DNA from 2 places in the Nitrospira defluvii genome. Region 2 is predicted to be linked to the other one. Evidence: riboswitches for the same ligand, from Rfam matches in the RefSeq annotation. Region 2 holds a riboswitch; the other holds the start of a gene.
The links. A riboswitch is a leader RNA that binds a small molecule or an ion and turns the genes downstream of it on or off. The one in region 2 is predicted to bind fluoride.
Positions count from the first base shown of each region.

Region 1: another riboswitch for fluoride. It lies ahead of KJA79_RS07035 (ATP-binding cassette domain-containing protein); the one in region 2 lies ahead of KJA79_RS16220 (DHA2 family efflux MFS transporter permease subunit).

Region 1 is NZ_CAJNBJ010000001.1:1,444,693-1,448,034, reverse strand. Features, by position in the region: gene KJA79_RS07045 (hypothetical protein) at 160-735, shown strand; gene KJA79_RS07040 (sulfite exporter TauE/SafE family protein) at 891-1,622, shown strand; fluoride riboswitch at 1,721-1,795, shown strand; gene KJA79_RS07035 (ATP-binding cassette domain-containing protein) at 1,816-3,342, shown strand, end outside.
Region 2 is NZ_CAJNBJ010000017.1:238,500-241,841, forward strand. Features, by position in the region: gene KJA79_RS16215 (efflux transporter outer membrane subunit) at 1-18, opposite strand, end outside; gene KJA79_RS16220 (DHA2 family efflux MFS transporter permease subunit) at 15-1,613, opposite strand; fluoride riboswitch at 1,843-1,908, opposite strand; fluoride riboswitch at 2,169-2,244, opposite strand; gene KJA79_RS16225 (hypothetical protein) at 2,430-2,834, opposite strand; one part of gene KJA79_RS16230 (IS5 family transposase) at 3,087-3,342, opposite strand, start outside.

The DNA.
Region 1 (3,342 bases), on a different contig from region 2:
TCTAACAGGAAGCAAATTTCACCCGCAACCAGTCTCCGATGACTCCGGAACCCATCGCGCCTCGACATGGCCCCCCTGATGCGCCGCCCTCACACCCCAACATCCGCACGCCCACGCACTTCCTTGACAGGCCTGCTAGGGCAGGTGTACCAAGACAGCATGCGGGAGCTCGGCGCGCTTGTCTGCCTCATCGTCCTCCTCTCAGGCTCCCCCCTTGGAGCTGAGGATCTCCCTCTCACGCGCAATGTGCCGATCCCGGACTTTCAGAACCGCACTGAGAACGCCAAACCTTACAATTTCGACGCCCCGCCCGAAGGCATGTTTCGCCGCATCGTGCTCGCCGAGGGATTCGATGAAGAACTGGGGTTTCAACGGACCCATGAAATCGTTCCCGTCGCCCCCACAGAGCAGTTCACCGCCGGATCGAAGCCGATTTTCATCGTGTTCGAACTGCACCAGCACTATCAATCGTTTCAAGTATTCGGGCGCTGCTATCCCGAGCCGGAAGCAGGAGCCGCGGGGCAACCGGTCGTGGCCGAAGACGCCATGTACATCGCCCTGGAAGACCAAACCGGCTACCTCACATTGCTCCCCGCGGAAGGCAGTTGGAAACCCGGTCGCTATAAAGTGGAAATCCACGCTGGCGAACAGATCAACGACATGAGCTTGATGGGCACCATGCGCTTCACCGTCTCCGCTCCGCCCGATCGCCCGGTTCCCTCCAAGCCACAATAACCCCGCAGGCATGCCGTTCCATCAACCGCCGATCACCTCCTCGACGCCATTTACACTGTTTGACCGGCGCTACGACCCTGCGCTATATCCGACAGCAACCGTAAGAGGCACAAGCCGGGCCGAGAAAAGCCCGCGCCGGATGGGACAGCGTCACCATGCACTGGGACATTCTCGCAACGATTCTCCTGACGGCCACCATTCAATCCCTCTTCGGCGTCGGCGTCCTCCTGTTCGGCACCCCGATTCTGCTGGTCTTGGGCTACGACTTCATCACCACCCTGACCACACTCCTGCCGATCTCGCTGGCCATCAACCTGCTCCAAGTCAGTAAGGACTATCGGCAGATTCATCTTCCGTTCTACCGGCAGATCCTCACCCTCTCGATTCCCTGCGTCATCCTCTGGCTTCTGCTGGTGACGACACGCAAACTGAACATCGGCGGCATCGTCGGGGTTTTTCTGATCGTGGCCGCCCTGAAAAGCGTATATCCGCCGTTTCAACGAGTCATCGAATCACTCGTACGGTATGAGCGTACGTACTTCGTGGTGATGGGCATGGTGCATGGCTTGACCAATCTGGGCGGCTCACTGCTGACGGCCATCATTCACAGCAAGCCATACGACAAAGACCAGACCCGCGCCACCACCGCGGTGTCCTACGGGACCTTTGCGCTCTTTCAACTCCTGACGCTCGGGCTCTCCCTTGGTCCTTCGACCATCGCCACCCCCACGACTGTCTTATACCTGGCCGCGGGCATCAGCATGTTCCTGGGCACCGACCTGCTGCTCTACAGCAAGATGAGCACGGATCGATACCGGACCACGTTCGCGGTATTTCTGTTTCTGTCGGGCACCGCGCTGATTTTCAAATCGCTCTTCCTGCGTTAGCCCCTCCACGGCCTCAGCGACAGGCTCAGCGAACCGAGAACCGTCGATTGTCTTGACGGCGGCAGGGATGCCGGTCTAGACTTCGCACTGTTCCTGACGAGTCCCAAGGTGATGGAGTTCACCGAGAACCGCCGACCGCCCTTCCGCGCCCGGCTGATAACTCCTACCAGCGCCCCACGCGGTAGGAGCCTCTTTGAGCGAACAGCCCACGACCAGCCCGGCCTATCCGCAATATCAACTGACCCGGGTCCTCCGCGACATCTTCACGCACTTGAGCCTCCTCCTGACGCTCGAACGGTCGATGCTCGGTATCATCGCCTCATACGCCGTCGCGATCGGATTCTTCCTTCTCTGCGTCCCCATCGCCGTCCAGGAATTGGTCAGCACCTTCTCCTTTGCCATGGAGCCGCGGATGATCTTTACGCTGACGATCTTCGTCGCCAGCTCGCTGACCGGGGTCGCCGCCTTCCGCGTGCTCCAGGCGCGCGCGGTCGAAACGCTCCAGCAGCGGATCTATACACGCATCGCCATCGCCTTCACGCGGCTGCTTCCTCGCTTGCGTGACGACACGTTCGCGCCGCAACAGGCCCATCGATTCATGGAGGCTGACTTACTCACCCGGGCGCTGGTTGCCATGGTGGCGGATCTGTTCAACGTCGCGGTGGTCGGCACCATCGGGGTGACCATGCTGATCCTGTTTCACCCCTACTTCACCCTCTACATTCTGGTCCTGATTCTGGGCTTTGTCGGACTGCTGACACTCTTCGGCCGCGGCGGCTTCTTCATCACCCTGGAGATGTCCCGACTGCACTACCAGATTTTCGGCTGGATTCAGAACATCGCACACAACCTCCCGCACCTTCGCGCGGCAGGCGACAGCCCCTATCTGCTGGAACGCACCGATGGCCTCACCCGCCTCTATGCCCGTATTCGACAACGCCGCTCGGATACCTTGACCGGAAGGCAGTACAAGGCCGCCGCTCTCTGGCAGGTGGTCGGCCACAGCGGACTCATCATTACCGCCGGACTTCTCGTCGTCGACGGCCAATTGACCGTGGGCCAATTCGCCGCCGCCGAGGTGCTGGTGGGGAATCTGCTGGTGAACATGGACACGTTGGCACGACGCATGGTGGCCATGTTTTTCGCCTTCGTCTCCTGCCGGGAAATCGCCGCCGTGTTTTCACTACCGACAGAAGAAGAGCAGGCCAAGGAGGATGTACCGGCGATGCAATTCGGGGTATCAGGTATTCGGCTGACCTGCCGGAACCTGTCCTATACCAGTCCGGATGGAAGCACGATGTTTCAGAACGTCTCGCTGGAGGTGTCACCAGGAGAAAAGGTCGCCATCCTCTGCAGCAGCAATCCCGCCAAGACCGCTCTCGCCAAAGTGCTGGCCGGGCTTCATCCCCCGACCACAGGCTTCGTCCGGTACAACGAAATGAATCTGGTCGAAGTGAAGCGGGATGCCATCAGCCGGGTACGCGGCCTCATCCTGGACTCTCATCCGACGTTGCTGGACGGCACGCTGGAGGACAACCTCACCCTCGGGCGACCGAGCATCGAATATGACGACCTCCAATGGGCCCTGCGCTTCGTGGAGTTGGATACCGACATCGACGCGATGCCGCAGGGGTTGCACACGCCGGTCTCCGGCCTGGAGGTTACCCTGTCCATCAGCCAGATTCTCCGTATTCTCGTGGCCCGCGCGATCGTGACACGG
Region 2 (3,342 bases):
GGCAATCTCTGGCCTCATACTTCCTCCATCAATTCTTCGGCTTGCCGTTCCTGCCAATCGTTCCGGCCTATCACACCGGCATAGCGCGTGGGAGAGGCCATCCACACCAGTACAGCCAATACTAGAAACACATAGCTCGACAGAAGAAACGCATCATTCACGGACAGAATGGCGGCTTGCTGCTTCATCAGAGACAGAAGTTTCGGGGCCACCGTGGTGGAATTGAATCCTACCTCTCGGAGAGTCGTCGAGACCCCCTGCAAGGGGTCGAACGAGGTGAACACCCGTCCACCGAAATGGTCAGCCAAATGGAGCTGGTGAAAGGGCGTGCGACGAAAGAGGACAATCCCCTGCCCGCTGATGCCGAACCCTCCGGCCGCAATTCTGAACAGCGTGGCGGTTTCTGCTGCGTGGAGGATTTGATGTTGAGGTAAGCCGTGGAGTGTCAGCATATTCAGCGGGATAAAGAACGATCCCAGGAACAGGCCTTCCAACAACATGGGCCAGAAGAGTTGGTCGAACGAATGGGGTTCATCAAAGAGCCCGATCCAATAAAACGTTCCCGCGAACCCCACACAGGTCAGGGACGCGAAAATACGCGCATCGAATCGATGGGAAATGGAGTAGACGTGTGCCACCATGAGCATGGGCATTCCCAGCAGCATCATGGGGAGAAATTCCATCCCGGCCAATGAGGACGAGTAATCCATCAACAGCTGAAGCTGTACGACGAACATGGAGAGCAGCCCTTGGAGACAGAAGAATCCGGCACTCAGGATGAGCACCCCAAGTGCAAAATTACGGTGCTTGAATAGGTGAAGATCCACGGCGGGATCAGGCGTTCCCAGCTCCCATATAACAAAGGCAGGGATAGAGATGAGCACGACACCCAACACAGTCGTAAGAAAGGGCGAGTCGAACCAATCAAAATCATTGCCCTGGTTGAGGATGGTTTGAATGCCAACCAGTACCACGGCCAAGAGCATCCATCCCACAACGTCAAATGCCGTGCGTCGAGAGTCGCATCCGCGATGGCGAAGCAAATAGCCGACCATGCCCGCAATGGCGAGTGCAGCCAGGGTGTTGAAATGGAAGAGGTACCGCCACCCGAGTTCGTCTGCGATCCATCCACCCAGTGCCAGGCCAATCGTAAAGGGCAGCAGGGCAAACACTCCCCACAGGCCGAGCCCGACAGATTTGAGCCGATCGGGGTATTCATCCAGCAAGAGGGTTTGCCCGATCGACAGGGTCAGGCCTCCAGACAATCCGAGCAGCATTCGGCCGGGTAAAAATAGCCACAGGCTCTCGCTCAGGGCACAGGCCAAGGAGGCCAGGGCAAAGGCAATGAAGGCTCCGATATAGACACGGACATCCCCATAGCGATGCGAGAGCCACCGCGCGATGGGAAAGGCCAACGCCAGCGCAATCATAAAATCTGTCGTCGCCCAGGATGCAAAGCTGGGCGATACCCCTTCGAGGTCGCCAGCCGTATGGGGCGACAGCGCGGTATAAGCCCCTGCATTAAAGAGGATGATCATATGCCCAAGTCCAAGCAGGAGGGTGAACAGCACAAACCGCCATCCGTGCAAGCGAGGCGTAGCGAGAACCGACATCAGTTACTCCACCTTTTGCGACAGACTATCGGTTCGAGGGGTATCACGAACGGAACGTGATGCAACGCATTGCGTATCTGCACGACGGACCAACGCCATAGAAGTCATGATTAAGGGGTGGAGGGACATCCTCGGGAGGAACCGGGGATGCCATGACTTCGGGGCACCTCGAAGCCCTTCCTCCACCTTGTCTCTCCGCTTCTGCAAAAAAAAACTCCTACCAGCGCATTCGCTGATAGGAGTCATCAGCCGGCTCGTACCGGCAATTCGGGTGAACTCCATCACCCTGTCACACTGAGTTGCGCTCGTTACCTACACATGCAGGACCACGATTCCATCAACATTATTCACGCACTCAAATTGGTTACAAACATCCGCTTAAATTGGAAGCAAAAATCAGTCCTTGCTTGATCACTCGCTGGGAGCTGGTTTCCGACAATGATCGATTGCATAAAATCAAATTCGCACAGTGCTCGCTGTGCGAATCCGCTCAGCTCGTGTACTCAGGTACTGGACCATCTCTCCATCCCTCACAAAAAAACTCCCACAGCTTGCTATGCCGTAGGAGTCATCAGCCACGAGGGTGTGTCCCTGGCGGCGTTTCGCGGTGAACTCCTTCACCGTGCTTTGACCATACCTTGGAGTGCGATGCCTGTCAAGGCGATATCAAACTGAGAAAATCAGGCCTCACGATTACCATGCGGAATTCATAAGGAAGCTTATGACCACACCAATCCACCCCTGAAGACGACAGGCGTCGTATTCTGCCTCGAGCCCATAATGGTGAAGATCGACGATCAGAAATGCGCAGCCTCATCATGGGGCTCCTAGTGATAGTGTGTTTTGCATGAGTCGTTCGAGATCGTGGCTCATGAGATCCACCTCGGCTTCGAGCAAATCCATCATCGCGGCACGCGCTCGGAGATCCTCAATGTCGTAAGAACCGCCCCGGCCGAAGAACAGTGCCATGCGCCGCCGCTCGGTGTCCGACCCGGCTTTGCCAAGCCTGCCATCCTGGTGCCAGCGGGCGATCAGCGTCTCACGCAACGAGCGCTGTGCTGGGTCATCCCGCAAGGGCCGGTTCAAAAAGCGCCACACCGACTGGGGAAAGAGTGAAGGCTCATCTGGTCCTTCCCACACCTCCCGTAAGAGATTTCGGCCATGCTGAAAGTCGTATCGCGGGTCATCGAACAGAGCTGCAGCGCCGAAAGCAGATGCCACGACACCTGCCGCTATGGCTGCAAGGCCCCCGGCCATCGATGAAGGATCAACTGCAGCCAACCCGCCCGAGAGGATTCCGACCAGTCCGCCTCCAAGAACACCGAAGATTGTGAGACGTCTAGCCCGGGCCTCTCGTTTTTCTTGCATCTGATCTGCCAGCTGGTCAGCTCGTTTTTCCTCACAGTTCGCTTCGGCTGCAGCACTTTTCACGTCGAGCAGTGCTAGGGTGTGTTAACAATTGCATGGTAGCGATCATGCCAGCCAAATACAGGCACAAGCCAGACTGAGCATAGACATGAAGTTCTGCGCAAGCTTCTCGTAGCGTGTGGCGATGCGCCTGAACTGCTTGAGTCGGCAGAAGAAGCGCTCGACGAGGTGGCGGTCTTTATAAAGGTGACGATCATAGACCCGCTGCGTCAGACGATGACTGCGCGGTGGAATCACCGCCTGTGCCCCCTGAGTTTCAATGAGATCGACGAAGGCATCGGCATCGTAGCCCTTGTCGGCG